DNA from 4 places in the Embleya sp. NPDC020886 genome. Region 3 is predicted to be linked to each of the others. Evidence: riboswitches for the same ligand, from Rfam matches in the RefSeq annotation. Region 3 holds a riboswitch; each other region holds the start of a gene.
What was found. Region 3 has a riboswitch for cobalamin ahead of ACH4U8_RS29450 (flagellar hook-length control protein FliK). Riboswitches for the same ligand answer to the same signal wherever they lie in the genome.
Positions count from the first base shown of each region.

Region 1: it holds a riboswitch for cobalamin, as region 3 does, so the genes downstream of both, ACH4U8_RS44970 (ribonucleoside-diphosphate reductase subunit alpha) here and ACH4U8_RS29450 (flagellar hook-length control protein FliK) in region 3, are expected to answer to the same signal.
Region 2: it holds a riboswitch for cobalamin, as region 3 does, so the genes downstream of both, ACH4U8_RS11105 (CoA-acylating methylmalonate-semialdehyde dehydrogenase) here and ACH4U8_RS29450 (flagellar hook-length control protein FliK) in region 3, are expected to answer to the same signal.
Region 4: it holds a riboswitch for cobalamin, as region 3 does, so the genes downstream of both, ACH4U8_RS41500 (ABC transporter substrate-binding protein) here and ACH4U8_RS29450 (flagellar hook-length control protein FliK) in region 3, are expected to answer to the same signal.

Region 1 is NZ_JBIRRX010000029.1:14,459-18,476, reverse strand. It holds gene ACH4U8_RS44985 (GNAT family N-acetyltransferase) at 1-723, shown strand, start outside; gene mug (G/U mismatch-specific DNA glycosylase) at 804-1,379, shown strand; gene ACH4U8_RS44975 (hypothetical protein) at 1,491-1,679, shown strand; cobalamin riboswitch at 1,813-2,063, shown strand; gene ACH4U8_RS44970 (ribonucleoside-diphosphate reductase subunit alpha) at 2,139-4,018, shown strand, end outside.
Region 2 is NZ_JBIRRX010000003.1:16,419-20,436, reverse strand. It holds gene ACH4U8_RS11120 (epoxide hydrolase family protein) at 1-341, shown strand, start outside; gene ACH4U8_RS11115 (hypothetical protein) at 387-908, opposite strand; gene ACH4U8_RS11110 (pyridoxamine 5'-phosphate oxidase family protein) at 1,528-1,968, shown strand; cobalamin riboswitch at 1,988-2,158, shown strand; gene ACH4U8_RS11105 (CoA-acylating methylmalonate-semialdehyde dehydrogenase) at 2,358-3,857, shown strand; gene ACH4U8_RS11100 (acyl-CoA dehydrogenase family protein) at 3,862-4,018, shown strand, end outside.
Region 3 is NZ_JBIRRX010000009.1:265,053-269,070, reverse strand. It holds gene ACH4U8_RS29455 (peptidase) at 1-1,094, shown strand, start outside; gene ACH4U8_RS29450 (flagellar hook-length control protein FliK) at 1,196-1,726, opposite strand; cobalamin riboswitch at 1,852-1,995, opposite strand; gene ACH4U8_RS29445 (LodA/GoxA family CTQ-dependent oxidase) at 2,286-4,018, shown strand, end outside.
Region 4 is NZ_JBIRRX010000021.1:11,452-15,469, reverse strand. It holds gene ACH4U8_RS41515 (ABC transporter permease) at 1-383, shown strand, start outside; gene ACH4U8_RS41510 (hypothetical protein) at 464-1,183, shown strand; partial or broken gene ACH4U8_RS41505 (DUF2975 domain-containing protein) at 1,226-1,342, opposite strand; cobalamin riboswitch at 1,484-1,709, shown strand; gene ACH4U8_RS41500 (ABC transporter substrate-binding protein) at 1,817-2,788, shown strand; gene ACH4U8_RS41495 (FecCD family ABC transporter permease) at 2,785-3,867, shown strand; gene ACH4U8_RS41490 (ABC transporter ATP-binding protein) at 3,864-4,018, shown strand, end outside.

The sequences.
Region 1 (4,018 bases), on a different contig from region 3:
TTCGTCCGGGATGGCCAGGGCTGGCCCCGGTACGCACGTCCCACGCTCGGCGGCTCCGTCGAGCCCACCGCCGCGGATGTACGCGCGGTGCGGGCACGACAGAGAGAGTTGAAAGTGCCCGAGTCGTTCGAATGGGTCGACGAGACCACCCCCGCGCTGCGCGCGGCCGCGATCGAGGCCGAGTTGCATGTGCACGAGCACCCGCTGATGGTGCTCGATCCCGCCGAACGCCCCGCCGAACGACCGTTCCTGCCGGACCTGGTGACGGTGCGTCGGATCCGGGCGGACGCGACCGACCTGGCGATCGTGCACAGCGTCGCGGCGGTCGGCTTCGCGAATCCGGGCACCGCGTCCGGCACCGACGGTCCGACCGAGCGGGACACCGCCGCCCTGGGCCAGGACCCGGACCTGCTGTCCTACCTCAACGAGCGGCTGCGCTCCGGCGAGACGGTGATGTACGCCGCGTACGGCCCGACCGGACCGTTGTGCGTGGGCAGCTACCAGCATCTGTACGACACCACCGAGATCGTCGGCGTGGCCACCCTCCCCGCGGCCCGACGCGGCGGCCTCGCGGCGGCGGTGACCTGGGAACTGGCCGGGCACGCGCTCGACGACGGGAGCGAGACGGTGTTCCTGTCCGCGGGCGACGAGGACGTGGCCCGGATGTACGGCCGGCTCGGCTTCCGGTCGGTGGGCACCTCGATGATCGCGGACGCGCCGTGAGCGGGCCGGAACCCGAGCCGGCTCCCGAGCGGCCGCTCGTGCTGCCGATCCCGCCGGGCCGCAATCCCACCGCCGCCGAGATGGCCGCCGCACACGGCCGGAGCATCCCGGACGTGATCGGGCCCAACCTTCGGGTGTTGTTCTGCGGGATCAACCCGGGCCTGTGGTCCGGGGCCACCGACCGGCACTTCGCCCGGCCCGGGAACCGGTTCTGGCCCGCGCTGTACGCGAGCGGGTTCACGCCCCGGCTGCTCGCGCCGACCGAGCAGCAGCGGTTGCTCGCGCTCGGCCTCGGCATCACCAACGTGGTGGCCCGCACCACCGCCCGCGCGGACGAGTTGACCAAGGACGAGTACCGGGCGGGCGGCGCGGCGCTCACCGCCCGGGTGCACGCGTACCGACCGGCCTGGCTGGCGGTGCTGGGCATCGGTGCGTACCGGACCGGCTTCGGCCGGCCCAAGGCGGTGGTCGGCCGGCAGCCCGAGACGATCGGCGACACCGGGATCTGGGTGTTGCCCAATCCCAGCGGCCTGAACGCGCACTGGACGGCGGCGGCGCTGGCCGAGGCGTTCGCCGAACTGCGGGTGGCGAGCGATCCGGACCCGGGCCCGGATTCGGCGGCCCCACCCGGACCGGGCGACGCGCCGCCCGCGTGACGGGCGGGTCGGGCCGTTTCGACGACCTGTATCCGAGTCGACACGTCAACCGACCGAGTGGCATCACCCGGTTGGTGGTTACTTCACGCCGTCTTGCACGGTTGGGTCGGCATGAAGATCCTGCGAGCCCCGTTCGGGCCGTGGCCCACCGAGACGTTCGAGACCCCCGTTTACGAGGCGTTGGTCGCCGAGTGGCGCGACTCGGGTCGGGAGGTGCCGCGACCGGTGGACCGACCGCACGACCGACCGGCCCGGCACGCGCGCCCGGCCCGGCCCGGGCCGCGCACCGGTCGCCCCTGATCCGCGCACCGCGCGTCCCACGCGTCCCGGGGCGAACCACCCCACCGCCGCCCCGGCGGCGGTCCGTGGTACGTCGAGAACCGCGACACGACACAACACCTGGGGGTGCGACGACCACCCCGCCACTACATATATGCTCTGCGACGTAGCTGGTTCGCCGTTCCGAGTTCAGCGGAACGGCGAGGCAAGAGGGAACCCGGTGCGAAGCCGGGACTGCCCCGCAACGGTGAGCGGGAACGAACGTCGTCCTGGAGCACCGAACGCCGAGAGGCATTCGGGGCCCGACGACCATGGGGAACTCCGCGGTCCGCCGAGCACGTCGTGCCCGGTGGTGCCCCGGCATGCCCGCGAGTCCGAATACCTGCCGGCTGCCCGTGCCCTCGGGCGCGGGGTCACTGTACGTACGAGCTCGCGAGGAGAGAGCACGTGACCGTTGTGGACAGCGTGGGCACGACCCGGATGCGGATCGACGAAAGCCCCGAGGAGCAACTGGCGACCCTGGTGCGCACCCAGGCGCGCGATCTGCCGGAGGTCGATCCGGATCGGGTCGTCCGCCGGGTCGTCGCGGGTCTGAACGAGGGCGCGGACCGGGCCGCCGCCGCGGACCTGGCGGTGCGTACCGCCGCCGAACTGATCGCCGAGGAGCCCGCCTACTCGCGGCTCGCCGCGCGCCTGCTCGCCGGCCGGATCGCCGACGAGGCGTTCGAGGCCGGCGCCGGTTCGTTCAGCGCCGGCATCGCGCTGGGCCGCCGGGAGGGCATCATCGGTGCGGAGACTGCGGCGTTCGTCGCGCGGCACGCCGCCGAGTTGGACGCCGCCGTGGACGTCGAGGGCGACCGCCGGTTCGAGTACTTCGGCCTGCGCACCGTGTACGACCGCTACCTGCTGCGCCACCCGGTCTCGCGCAAGGTGGTCGAGACGCCGCAACACTTCCTGCTGCGCGTCGCATGCGGCCTGGCCCAGGAGCCCGGCGAGGCGATCGGCTTCTACCGGCTGATGTCCTCGCTGGCCTACCTGCCCAGTTCGCCGACGTTGTTCAACTCCGGCACGGTGCACACCCAGATGTCCTCGTGCTACCTGCTCGACTCGCCCAAGGACGAGCTGGAGTCGATCTACGAGATGTACGGGCGGATCGCCCGGCTGTCGAAGTTCGCCGGCGGCATCGGTGTGGCCTGGTCGCGGGTGCGTTCGCGCGGCTCGCTGATCCGGGGCACCAACGGGCACTCCAACGGCATCGTGCCGTGGCTCAAGACGCTCGACTCGTCGGTGGCCGCGGTCAACCAGGGCGGCCGGCGCAAGGGCGCGGCCTGCGTCTACCTGGAGACCTGGCACCCGGACATCCTGGAGTTCCTCGAACTGCGCGAGAACACCGGCGAGGACGCGCGCCGCGCGCACAACCTCAACCTGGCCAACTGGGTGCCGGACCTGTTCATGCGCCGGGTCGAGGAGGACGGCGTCTGGTCGCTGTTCGACCCGAACGAGCTGCCCGAACTGCCGGACCTGTGGGGCGCCGAGTTCGACAAGGTCTACGAAGCCGCCGAGCGGGACGGCCGGTTCGTCCGGCAGTTGCCCGCCCGCGACCTGTACGCCCGGATGATGCGCACGCTCGCGCAGACCGGCAACGGCTGGATGACCTTCAAGGACGCCGCCAACCGCACCTGCAACCAGGCCGCGGAGCCGGGCAACGTGGTGCACCTGTCCAACCTGTGCACCGAGATCCTGGAGGTCACCAGCGACGGCGAGACGGCCGTGTGCAACCTCGGCTCGGTCAACCTCGGCGCGCACGTGGTCGCCGGGGAGGGCATGGACTGGGACAAGCTGCGCGCGACGGTCCGCACCGCGGTGGTCTTCCTGGACCGCGTGATCGACATCAATTACTACCCGACCGAGCAGGCCGCCGCGTCCAACCCGCGCTGGCGTCCGGTGGGTCTGGGTCTGATGGGCCTGCAGGACGTGTTCTTCACGCTCGGCCTGCCGTTCGACTCGGCCGAGGCGCGCGAGTTGTCCACGCTGATCTCCGAGGAGATCTACCTCACCGCGCTGGAGACCTCCTCGGCGCTCGCCGAGGTGCACGGCCCGCACCCGGCCTACGCCGAGACGCACGCCGCGCGCGGTCGGCTCCAGCCGGACCTGTGGGAGGGCGTGTACCCCACGCAGACCAAGCGCTGGGACGCGCTGCGCACCCGGGTGGCCGAGCACGGGTTGCGCAACTCGCTGCTGGTGGCGATCGCGCCGACCGCGACGATCGCCTCGATCGCGGGCGCCTACGAGTGCATCGAGCCGCAGGTGTCGAACCTGTTCAAGCGCGAGACGTTGTCCGGCGAGTTCCTCCAGATCAA
Region 2 (4,018 bases), on a different contig from region 3:
CCGGCGAGGTGGAGCGGTCCTTCACCAAGGACGAGATCCTCACGAACCTCTCCCTGTACTGGTTCACCGAGACGATCGGCTCGTCGATGCGCATGTACCGGGCGAACGCCGCGATCCCGCTCGAGCAGCACGCCCGGCGGGTGGAAGTACCCTCCGGATTCTCGCTCTTCGCCGGTGACGTCGTGCGCCCGCCGCGGGCCTGGCTGGAGCGCATGACGAACGTCGTGCGAGTGACCGAGCCCCCGCGCGGCGGGCACTTCGCGGCGTTCGAGGAGCCCGAGCTGTACGCGGAGGAGCTGCGCGCGTTCTTCCGGCCCTATCGGGCGGCGCTGTCGCGGTAGCCCCGGGCCGGTGTTGCGGTGTCGATGGTGCGCGCCGGGCGGTGTTCAGTGGTGGGCCGTGACGATCGCGCGCTCGCGCGGGCCGGTCCGGGGGTGCAGGTAGCCGATCGTGGCGGCGGTCACGTCCCGGAAGCCGACCAGTTCGGCTTCGTCGGCCAGCGCGAGGGCGGCGAGCCAGGACAGGCCGGGGACCTTCCCGAGGGCCCGGCCGGCCCGGGGCGGATCGTCGGCCACCACCAGGCCGCCGGTGCCGGCCGACGACCAGGCGCGGACCCGTTCCAGGATCGAACGCAGGCCCCGGGTCGGGTGGTTCGGCCGGCAGCCGAGGCCGTCGGCGTAGACGACGATCCGGGCACCGCTCGGCAACGTCCGGTCCAAAACGTCCGCACGCACGACGTCGACGCCTTGGCCGCGGGCCGGGTCGACGGCCTCCGGTGGCACGTCCACGGCGAGCACCCGGTGTCCGGCGCGCGCCAGTTCGGCTTCGACCGGCCCGGTGCCGCGGCCCAGGCTCAGCAGTACCGGGTCGGGGCCTCGGTCCAGTAGGCGGGCCAGCTGGGCGACCATCCAGATCCGGTATTCGGGGTCGTAGGTCGCGGGCGTGCGTAAATCCCCCGCGCGAACGCCGTGTCCACGCTTCGGCCGGCGGCCGGGGCGGCCGCCGGGGGCCGCGCTGCAGCCAACGCGCGGCGATTCGAGGTCGGTCATCGTTTCCTCGTATTCCTGGCAGGCGTCCGGCAGCCGCACGGCGGCCGGACGGGTGGATCAAGTGGGTGGGCCCGGGGGCGGCGGCGGGCGGGGCGCCCGGTGTCGCGTGTGCATCCGTGCCCGGCCGCTCGGCCGCCGACGCGCGCATCGGACGGAGCACGGAAGCACCGGCAGGGCGCACTCCCCCGAAGCGCACGCCCTGCGACCTCGACGTCCCGCGGGGACCGCTGCTCCCCGATCCCCCGCCGGCCGAGGACCTTCGCCGAACCCGACCGGGCCCAACGGCCCTGCTCGACCGCACGGACCGGGAGCAGAGTCGGGGGTGCGGCCGACCCACCGGGTCGGCCCGCACGGAGAGCGCGGTCGAGCCCGGCCGTATTTGCTTCGTGCGCAGCCGAGGTCGGCCCGGCCGCCGCACCCATCGCCCGGGGAAGCGGCCGGACCGGCCCCCGGTCGGGGGCGGGCCAAAGGGTTGGAAATGAGCGAAGACGCCGTGCTGAAACGTCCCCTCGGTCGCCATGAGGCGTTGCGGTTGATGGCCAACGCCCGACTGGGACGCGTCGTGGTGAGCGAGGGCGCGCTGCCGGCCGTGCACCTGGTGGCGTTCGCCGTCGATCGCGAGTGTGTGGTGTTCCGGGCCCCGCTCGACTCCTCGCTCGCGAAGGCCGCGCACGACGCGGTGGTCGCGTTCCAGGCCGACCACGTCGACCGGGCCACCCGCACCGGCTGGACGGGCACCGTGACCGGACACGCCTCCCGGGTCGGCGATCCGCACGTCGTCGCCCACCTGGATCGTCTGCTGCCCGACCTCGACGGCCTCGGCGAGGATCAGGTGTGGATCCGGGTCACCTCGGAACTCGTCACCGGACTCGCCCTCGAACGCCGGCCGTCGGGTCACAGCCGGCACTGGACTTACTAGGACGTCCGACTATATCGTCTTCAACTACAAGGTCCGCGGTGCAGGGAAGTCGGTGTGAATCCGGCATGGTCCCGCCACTGTGACCGGGGAGTGCGCTGCCGCAGCACCAAGCCACTGGCGAAGGCCGGGAAGGCGGGCATCGTGCGTCGATCCGGAAGTCAGGATACCGGCCGCGGGTATATCCGTGTTGTCCACGAGGATGGAGCAAACACGCATGACACCGGTCCGCGCCCTCGCCCCGGATGATCCTGCGAACGTCGAACCCACCAGGTTTTCCTGACCACTTCGACGTCGACCCGCACCGGGCAACCACGCGCACCCGCGCCGACGTTGCGCACCCGGGTCGTGCCCCGACCTCCGGATCGCACCCGACGAGAGACAGGTCGTTCATGGTCCGCGAACTTTCCCATTTCATCGGCGGCAAGCACGTCCCCGGCGCATCCGGCGCGTTCGGCGACGTGTACGACCCCAACACCGGTCGAGTACAGGCACGCGTTCCGCTCGCGGATCGCGCCGACACCCTGGCCGCCATCGCCGACGCCGAGCAGGCCCAACCCGCGTGGGCCGCCTGGAACCCGCAGCGGCGCGCCCGAGTCCTGGCCCGCTTCCTGCAACTGGTCGAACCCGAACGCGAGTCGCTGGCCCGGCTGCTGTCGGCCGAGCACGGCAAGACCATCGCCGACGCCCACGGCGACCTGCAACGCGGCCTGGAGGTCGTGGAGTTCGCCACCGGCATCCCGCACCTGCTCAAGGGCGAGTTCACCGACAACGCGGGCTCCGGCATCGATGTGCACTCGATGCGCCAACCCCTCGGCGTGGTCGCCGGCATCACCCCGTTCAACTTCCCGGCGATGATCCCGCTGTGGAAGATCGCGCCGGCCATCGCCTGCGGCAACGCGTTCGTGCTCAAGCCCTCGGAGCGCGACCCCTCGGTGCCACTGCGCCTGGCCGAACTCTTCGTCGAGGCGGGCCTGCCGCCCGGCGTGCTGAACGTGGTCCACGGCGGCAAGGAGAGCGTCGACACACTCCTGACCGACCCGCGCGTACAGGCCCTGGGCTTCGTCGGCTCGACCGCGATCGCCGAGTACGTCTACACCTCCGCCACCGCGAACGGCAAGCGCGCCCAGTGCTTCGGCGGCGCCAAGAACCACCTGATCGTGATGCCGGACGCGGACCTCGACCAGGTCGTCGAGGCGCTGATCGGTGCCGGCTACGGCTCCGCCGGGGAACGCTGCATGGCCATCTCCGTGGCGGTTCCGGTCGGCGCGGAGACCGCCGACGCGCTGGTGGAAAAGCTCGTCGCCCGGATCGCCACGCTGCGCGTGGGCCCCTCGCACGACCCGGACGCCGACTTCGGCCCGCTGGTCGGCCGGGACGCGCTCGATCGGGTGCACGGCTACCTGGACATCGGCGTCGCCGAGGGCGCCAAGCTGCTCGTGGACGGCCGCGACGTGCGCGTACCCGGCCACGAGGACGGCTACTTCGTCGGCGCGTCGCTGTTCGACCACGTGACGACCTCGATGCGGGTGTACCGCGAGGAGATCTTCGGCCCGGTGTTGTCCGTGGTCCGCGCGGCCTCCTACGAAGACGCGCTGCGGCTGCCGAGCGAGCACGAGTACGGCAACGGCGTGGCCATCTTCACCCGGGACGGCGACACCGCCCGCGACTTCGGCCGCCGGGTGAACACCGGCATGGTCGGCGTCAACGTGCCCATCCCGGTGCCGGTGGCCTATCACACCTTCGGTGGCTGGAAACGATCCGGATTCGGCGACCTCAACCAGCACGGGCCCGACTCGATCCGCTTCTACACCCGGACCAAGACGATCACCTCGCGCTGGCCCTCGACCGCGCGCGAGAGCGCGAACTTCGACATCCCCACGATGGACTGACCCGGTGACCACGCTCACCGACGACCAGCTCGCGATCGTCGAAACCACCCGGGACTTCGCCCGCGAACACCTCGCCCCGAACGCGATCGAATGGGATCGCACCAGCCACTTCCCCGTCGACGTCCTGCGCAAGGGCGCCGACCTCGGCCTCGGCGGCATCA
Region 3 (4,018 bases):
TGACGCTCACCCGCCCCGGCCGGAGGATCTCCGCCCTCTTCGGCGGTCTGCTCCTCGCCGCCGCGACCGCCGTCGTACCCGCGACCGCGGGCGCCGCCCCCACGCCGGCCGACCGGTCGGCAACCGCTTCGCTCCCGGCCGGCAATCGCACTCAGGCCGCAGCCGGCTGGCTGGCCCGGCAACTCGTGGACGGCGAGCGCTTCGAGGCCACCTTCGACGGGGTGACCTACCCCGACCAGGGGCTGACCATCGACGCGGTGCTGGCGTTCGCCGCCGCCGGGGTGGCCGAGCAGAACGGTGCCAAGGCCACCGCGTGGCTGGCCCGTCCGGAGATCCTGTCCGGCTACATCGGCGACGGCACCACCAACGCCTACGCCGGCGCCACCGCCAAGGTGCTGCTCGCGGCCGAAGTGCGCGGGACGAACCCTGGCAACTTCGGCGGCGTGGACCTGCCGACCCGGCTGCGCGCGCTGCAACAACCCTCGGGCCGGTTCACCGACACCTCGCCGTGGGGCGACTACAGCAACGCTTTCAGCCAGTCGCTCGCTCTGCTCGCCCTGGACCGCACACCCGCCGGCGCACCGACCGCAGCGGTCGACTTCCTGGCCGGCGCGCACTGCGCCGACGGCGGTTTCCCGCTGAACTTCGGCCTCGCGACGTGCACCGCCGACGCCGACTCGACCGCGATGAGCGTGCAGGCGCTGGCCGCCACGGGCCGCCACCAGGAGGCCGCCGCCGGACTGAACTGGCTGGTCGCGCACCAGCTTTCCGACGGCGGCTTCGCCACGCCGGGCGCCGTCACGTCCAACGCCAACAGCACCGGCCTGGCCGGGCAGGCGCTGCTCTCCTCGTGGCGGGTGCTGCCGGGGCTGACCGCGCGGCAGTTCCTCGGCGGGCGTCAGGTGGGTTGCTCGGGCCCGCCCGCCACGCGAGGCGCGATCGCGTACGACGCGACCGGGTTCGACCCGGCCACCGCCACCCGGGCCACCGCCCAGGCGGTATTGGGCCTGGCCGGCACCGGCTTCGCCGACCTGACCGCCGCCGGGGCCCGGCCGGGCGCGCCGGCCCTGCACTGCCCGTCGTCCGCGTCCTGACCAGGATTCGCAACACCCGCGTCGCCGCTCGCCGATCCGGGCGGGCGACGACGCGGGGCCCGGGGCACCGAGTGCCCCGGGTGGGCCGGAGTTCGATCGACCTACCGCGAAGGGGCCACTCGCGGCGGCGGGTTGGTCGACGCGGTCCGGTCCTTGGCGAAGGACCAACCCTCGAAGCTGCCCGGCGGGGGCTTGCGGTTGGACGCACCCCACGAGCTGTACGTCCAGGTGCCGTTGTTCGGCGCGTGCCAGTAGGACCAATAGGCGTTGGCCGGCGGCGTGTTCAGGCAGGGTTCGGTGGCCGGGCCGGGCTTGTTCTCGATCCGACAGATGAACGCCTCGCCCCAGCGGGCGGTACCGGCTGTCTCGAATCCGGCGTTCTTGAGCGCGGCCAGTCCGGTGGCCTGGTCACCCGGCGCGCAACGCACGATCGTGGCACCGCCGAGTTCCTGGAAGTCGACGATCACGGTCACGCCGTCGTTGCTCGGGCAGACCCCGGCGCTGCCCTTGGTGGTGTCCACGGCGTACGCGCTCGGCGCCGCCGCGGTGACCTGCGCGGTGGCGGGCAGCACCAACAGGGCCAATGCGCCGACCAGTCGGCCGATACGCCCCTTGTTCCGGAAAAGCTTCACGGACGGATTCCCTTCGTGCGGTGGACGCGGGCGCGGACGGCGGGAACGACGAGTCCCGGCATCCGGCCGAAGGCAGGCATCGGCCGCGGAATCCGGGCTTCAGCGTGCAGTCCACGACACCTGGAGCCTTCGAGATCGAGCAACCCAGGCATTCCGACTCGTGGCGACCTGTCGATCACCACCCACGGTTGCGGGACAGCGCCGGATTTCGACCGGCTTCCCCTGGGCTTCGAACATGCAGTTGTGGCAAGTCGATCCGTACGGATCGCGGTGCGCCGACGAACCTGTCGGCGTCCGGAGCGTATGAGAGAGCGCACCCTGCGGACAACCGTCGACCCACGGTCCCCACCGTGCCGTTCGTCACCCGGACGGCGGATCCGAGGTCGGCGGCGCAGAGCCGATCGGGCGCACCGGGCCGGCCGGGGTCCGCCGGAAGGTGTCACCCGACTGGGTCTTGCGTTCGGCGATCGTGGTTGGACAGCGTGGAGTTGCGCGCGTACCCGGCGTGTGATCGCACGTCGGAACCAGCACACCCCGGATGGGCCCCTGGGGCCCGGCGGTGTGGGCGGACGAGAGCAACGGGAGTGCTGTGAGCGATCGGGACGGCAACAGGCGAACGGACGACCGCATCGTCCGAGTACGCATCCATCCGGCCATCGGCATTGCGCGCGTGGGCAACAGCACGCGCCCGGACGGCTGGTACTACGGACCCGAAACCCCCGACCCGGAGCCCACCCCACCGGGCTTCACCAAGGACGCGGACGGCGCGATCAAGCGCCAGGCGGCCCGATTCCGGCTGTACGGCCACGCCGCCGACGGGCACGTGGTGCGCGAGGTGACGGTCGCCGACCCGGGCACCCGGATCACCTGGGGCGTACACGTGGCCAATCGCAAGGCCGCGTGGTACCAGTTCCAGCTCCCGCTGGACATCCCGGACTCGCGGGATCCGGCGGCCAGGCCGTCCGCGCGGCGCAATCCGAGCGTCACCGATCGCCGGTCGCTGGTGATCGATCCCGGCCGCAAGACGCTGAACGCCACGCCCGGTGGGCGGGTGCCGTTCACCGGCGGCCGTTTCCTGGGTCGGGTCGACGTCCCGCTGGGCGAGATGCGCACGGACGAGCACGGCCGACTGGTGGTGCTCGGCGGGCTCGGCGCCGCCGGCTCGCCCGATCACACGCCGCCGGCCTCGGTAACGAACAACGACGGTTGGTACGACGACATTTCCGATGGGCCGGTGACCGCGTCGGTCACCATCGACGGCGTCTCGGTGCCGGTGGATCCGGCCTGGGTGGTGGTCGCGCCACCCAACTTCGCGCCGGACCTGCGCACCGTACGCACCCTCTACGACCTGCTCTTCGACGTGTTCGTCGGCACCGGCCAACTGCCGTTCCCGGCCCGGGTCTCGTTCGGCGAGCACATCGAACCGATCCTGCGCCGGTTCTGCGAACTCCAGTGGGTCAACGCCGGGTTCGCGGCCAAATTCGGCTGGGCCGGTCCGGAGTACTTCCTCGCCCCCGAGGCGTTGCGCCGGTTGTCCAGTCCGGCGATCGAGCATCGCGAGGTGCGCCGGCAGGTGTACACCGCGCTGCGCGACTACAACCGCGACGACAAGTCGCCGATGCCGTGGCCCTGGCTCTACGGCGACGGCATGGCCAGTGTGCCTCGGACGGTGCGCCAGTACATGACACTGTCGCCGACCCAGGACCGGCTGCTGCTGGCCTGGTCGCAGGGGAACTTCGACGCGTCGCCGTTCGCCGGCTACCCGCACCGCGTGGAGGACGCGCCGCCGGCCGCGCAACCGGGGCTGCTGGATCGGGCCGCGTTGGACTTCTGCGTCGCGGACGCGTTCCATCCCGGGATCGAGGTGACCTGGCCGATCCGGCACGCGACGATGTTCGCCGAGCCGTTCCGGATCAGGGCGCGGCCCGAGGGCGATCCCGATCCGGACTACGGCAACACGCTCACCCCGGACAAGGCGCTGGCCCCCGACGGCCCGCTGTACGCGCAGGGACCGGGTGACCTCAGTCGATGGATGGCGGTGCCCTGGCAGACCGACACGGCGGGCTGCCGCGCGGGCTACGAGTCGCAGGCCGGACTCGGGCCGCGTTACGACCCGTACGTACCGACGTTCTGGCCCGCACGGGTGCCCAACCACGTGCTCAAACAAAGCGACTACGAGAAGGTCAACCGGCCGGACAGTGGCGGTTCGAGCGATCGCGAGGCCGCGTTCACGCACCGCGCGGTGTGGTTGCGCGGACTGACCGGGACCACGCCCGAGGCGCAGCGCCGACA
Region 4 (4,018 bases), on a different contig from region 3:
TCTACGCGCTGCTCGGGTTGGCGATCCTGATCGCCGCCCTGGGCGTGGTCAACACGCTCACCCTCTCGGTGCTCGAACGCACCCGGGAGATGGGCCTGTTGCGGGCGATCGGCACCTCGCGCGGGCAGATCCGGCGCATGGTCCGGGCCGAATCGGTGGCACTGTCGGCGTACGGCACGCTCCTGGGACTGCTGCTGGGCGTCGGCTGGGGAGTGACCGCCCGGCGCGGACTGGCCGATCAGGGCCTGGAGGTGCTCGCCGTCCCGTGGTCGACGCTCGCCGTGATCGCAGCCGGATCCGCAGTGGTGGGTGTGCTCGCGGCGCTGCTCCCCGCACGCCGGGCGGCACGGATCCCGGTCCTCACCGCGATCGGGGCACAGTAGTGCGACGCCGAGTCCGGTCCGCCGCCGCACTCGTGCCCACGAGCTCGTGCTCGCCGACTCCGATCAGGACGGGAACTCCCATGTGGCCCAAGCGTTCACCATCTTTCGCCGGCCGCGCACTCGGTCGCCCGGTGCGCCTGTGCGTGCTCACCGGCCTCCTGCTGGGCGGATCCGCGTGTGCCGAACCGGACTCGCCGTCTCAGGCAACCACCCGCCGGGCGCAGTACACCATCGACGCGCCGCTCACCCGGCTCGTGATCGTCGGCGGAGCGGGTCGGGTGCAGGTGGTTCAGGGCGGGCCCGGGTCGGTGCGGGTCACCGAGATCAAGCATTTCGGCACCGCGGAACCCGCAACCGAACACATGTCGGCCGAGGGCACGCTCACGCTGCGGCACACCGTGAGCGGCAGCGCGCAGGTCTCCTACGAGGTGAGCGTGCCGCCGGGGCTCGCGGTCCGGGTCGGCACCACCTCGGGGCAGGTCACGCTGACCGGCCTGTCCGGCGATCTGGACGCGCGGACGGCACAAGGCGGCATCCGCGGCGAGCGGTTGACCACGCGTACGGTCGTCGCCCGGGCCGACCGGGACGCGGTGGACCTGTCCTTCGCCGCGCCGCCCGATCGAGTCGACGCCGAAGGCGACAACGCCCGGGTCCGGCTGCCGGCCGGCACCGCCTACGCGACGGACGCGAGCAGCGAGCACGGCTCGGTCAAGGTCGACGTGGCCCGGGATCCGGCCGCACCGCACCGGGTGCGGGTGCATGCCACGTCCGGCGAGGCGGACATCCTCCACACGCGGTAGCGCCGCCCCGTGCGGCTCCGGCCGATGCGCCGGATGGGGGAGTATCACCTCCTCCGACTCGGCCCGCATCCGGGCCGCTTGGACGTCGCGCGCGACGGCCTGGGCAAGCAGCATCCGCAGCACGAGCCCGACGAGCGCAACCCCCAGGACGGCCATGCCCCGTAGGCGACCTCCGCCGCAGGGACCCACCTTCGGATCCATCCGCGTCTCCACCCGTTGTTCCACCCGTGGGTCCAGGCGCGGAGAGGGTTGCCGGTCCCGAGAGGACCCGGCCGGCGTCGGTGGGCGTGAGCGCCGACGAGGCACGACGAGCGGTTTGGTAGCCTATCGCCGCCGTGGTGTACGGGAAGCCGGTCGAATGCCGGCGCGGCCCTCGCCACTGTAGCCGCGGAGTCCTGCGGCCCTCGCCGACCGCTCCCACAGCGGTCGGGGTCACTGGGTGGATCGGGAACGAGCCAACCGGGAAGGCCGGCTGCGGAACGTCGATGCGGAAGCCAGGAGACCGGCCACGGCGCGACATGTTCCACGAGGGTTGGAGAACACATGCCCCGCGCTGCCCTGCGCCCGTTTCGATTCGAACGTTTCATACCTCCGGCGCGCGCCCCGCGTTCCACGCGCTCCGGACTCGCTGCCGTGGCGATCCTGCTCGTCGGCGCGCTCGGCGCGTGCACGGGTGCCCCCGAGGCCGACAAGCCCGCCGCGGCGGCCGGGAGCAGCCACTCGACGCCGGTGAGCGTGAGCAGGTGCGGCGTCACCACCACCGTGACGTCACCGCCGGCCCGGTTGGTCACCCTCAACCAGGGCGCCACCGAAGTCGCCCTGGCTCTCGATCTACAGACCCGGATGGCCGGGACGGCGTACCTCGACGACGCGGTCCCGGCGCGATGGAAGGCGGCCTACGACACCGTCCCGGTGCTCTCCGAGAAGTACCCGTCCAAGGAGAAACTCCTCGCGGCGCGCCCGGATTTCCTCTACGCCTCCTACTCCAGCGCCTTCACCGACAAGGTGGCGGGCACGCGGGACGAACTGGGTTCCCAGGGCATCACCACCTACCTGTCGCCGTTGGGGTGCGCCGACAGCAAGCAGCAGGCGTCGGCGTCCTTCCAGACGGTGTGGGACGAACTGGGCGATGTCGCCGAGGTGTTCGGTGTCGCACCGCGCGCCGCCGCCATCCGGGATGCGCAGAAGCGGCAACTTGCCGAAGTCACGGCCAAGTCGGCGGGCAAGGGCCTGAACGTGCTCTGGTACGACTCGGGTACCAAGACCCCGTACGTCGGCGCGGGCCACGGCGGACCCCAGCTCGTGCTCGACGCCGTCGGCGCCCGCAACGTCTTCGACACGCTGGCCGGTGGCTGGAAGACCACGAGTTGGGAGCAGGTGGTCGCGGCGGACCCGGACGCCATCGTGCTCGCGGACGCCGGTTGGGACACCGCACAGTCCAAGATCGACTATCTCGAACACGACCCCGTGCTGAACAAGCTCAAAGCAGTGCAGCGCCGTGCGTACGTGGTCGTGCCGTTCTCCGAGTCGACCCCCGGCGTGCTGCTCGCCGACGGTGCCGTCCGGGTCTCGGCCGGCCTGGGCAACCTGACCCCGCGTCCGTGACGGATCGTCCCGCCGCACGGCTCGCGGGCGCGAGCCGTGCGGCGGTGGCCCTGGCCGTCGCCGCCGTACTGCTGTTGTCCACCGTGCTGCTCGGCCTCGCCGTGGGATCGGTCCACGAGCCGCCGCACGTCGTGGCCGACGTGGTGCTGCGCCGACTCGGTCTCGGTGGCTCCGACGTCACGGCGCTGGACGACCGGATCATCTGGCAACTGCGGCTGCCGCGCGTCCTGGGGGCCGCCGCGACGGGCGCGGGACTCGCGGTGTGCGGCGCGGTGTTGCAGACCCTGACCGGCAACGACCTGGCCGACCCCTACCTGCTCGGGATCTCCAACGGCGCCGCCGTCGGCGCGGTCACCGTGATCGTCCTCGGTGTCGGAGTCTCCGGCACCGCGGTGATCGGCGCGCTCCCGGCCGCCGCCTTCGTCGGTGCCCTGCTCGCCGTCCTGGTCGTGCTGACCCTCGCCGGTGCGCACAGCCGGACCCTGCCGGCCTCGCGGACCGTGCTGGCCGGCATCGCGGTGGGGCAGTTGTGCGGCGCGTACACCTCGTTCGTCGTGCTCGTCCTCGGCGACCGCAACGCCGTCCGCGGCGTCATGGAGTGGACGCTGGGCTCGGTGGCCGGGGTGCGGTGGAACACGGCCGTCTTCCTGGTCGTGGTGGCCGTCCTCGGCACGGTGGCGATGGTCGCGGCCGCCCGGGACCTCGACGCGTTCGCGTTCGGCGAGACCGCGGCCCGTTCCGTCGGTGTGCACGTCGAACGCACCCGCTGGGCCCTGATCGCCGCGGCGGCGCTGGTGACCGCATGTCTGGTCGCCAATACCGGCGTCATCGGGTTCGTGGGTCTGGTCGTGCCGCACGTCGTCCGCCTGGTGTGCGGCCCGCGCCATGCCCTCCTGCTGCCCATGTCCGCGCTCGTGGGCGCGTCGCTGCTCGTGGGCAGCGACATCGTGGCGCGCTCGGTGCTCCCGGAGCAGGAGATCCCCGTCGGCGTCGTCACCGCCGGGCTCGGAGCGCCGTTCTTCGCATGGTTGTTGTGGCGCCAGGCGGCCGGCAGGTCGGCCGGGGGGAGTCGGCCGTGATCGTCGTGAACCCGGCGGCGCCGGCCGCCGAAAACGTCGGCGTGCGCGTCGACGGCGCCACGTTGTTGACGGACGTGACGGTCGGCTTCGCCCTCGGTCGGGTGACGGGCCTGCTCGGGCCGAACGGCGCCGGCAAGACGACGCTGCTGCG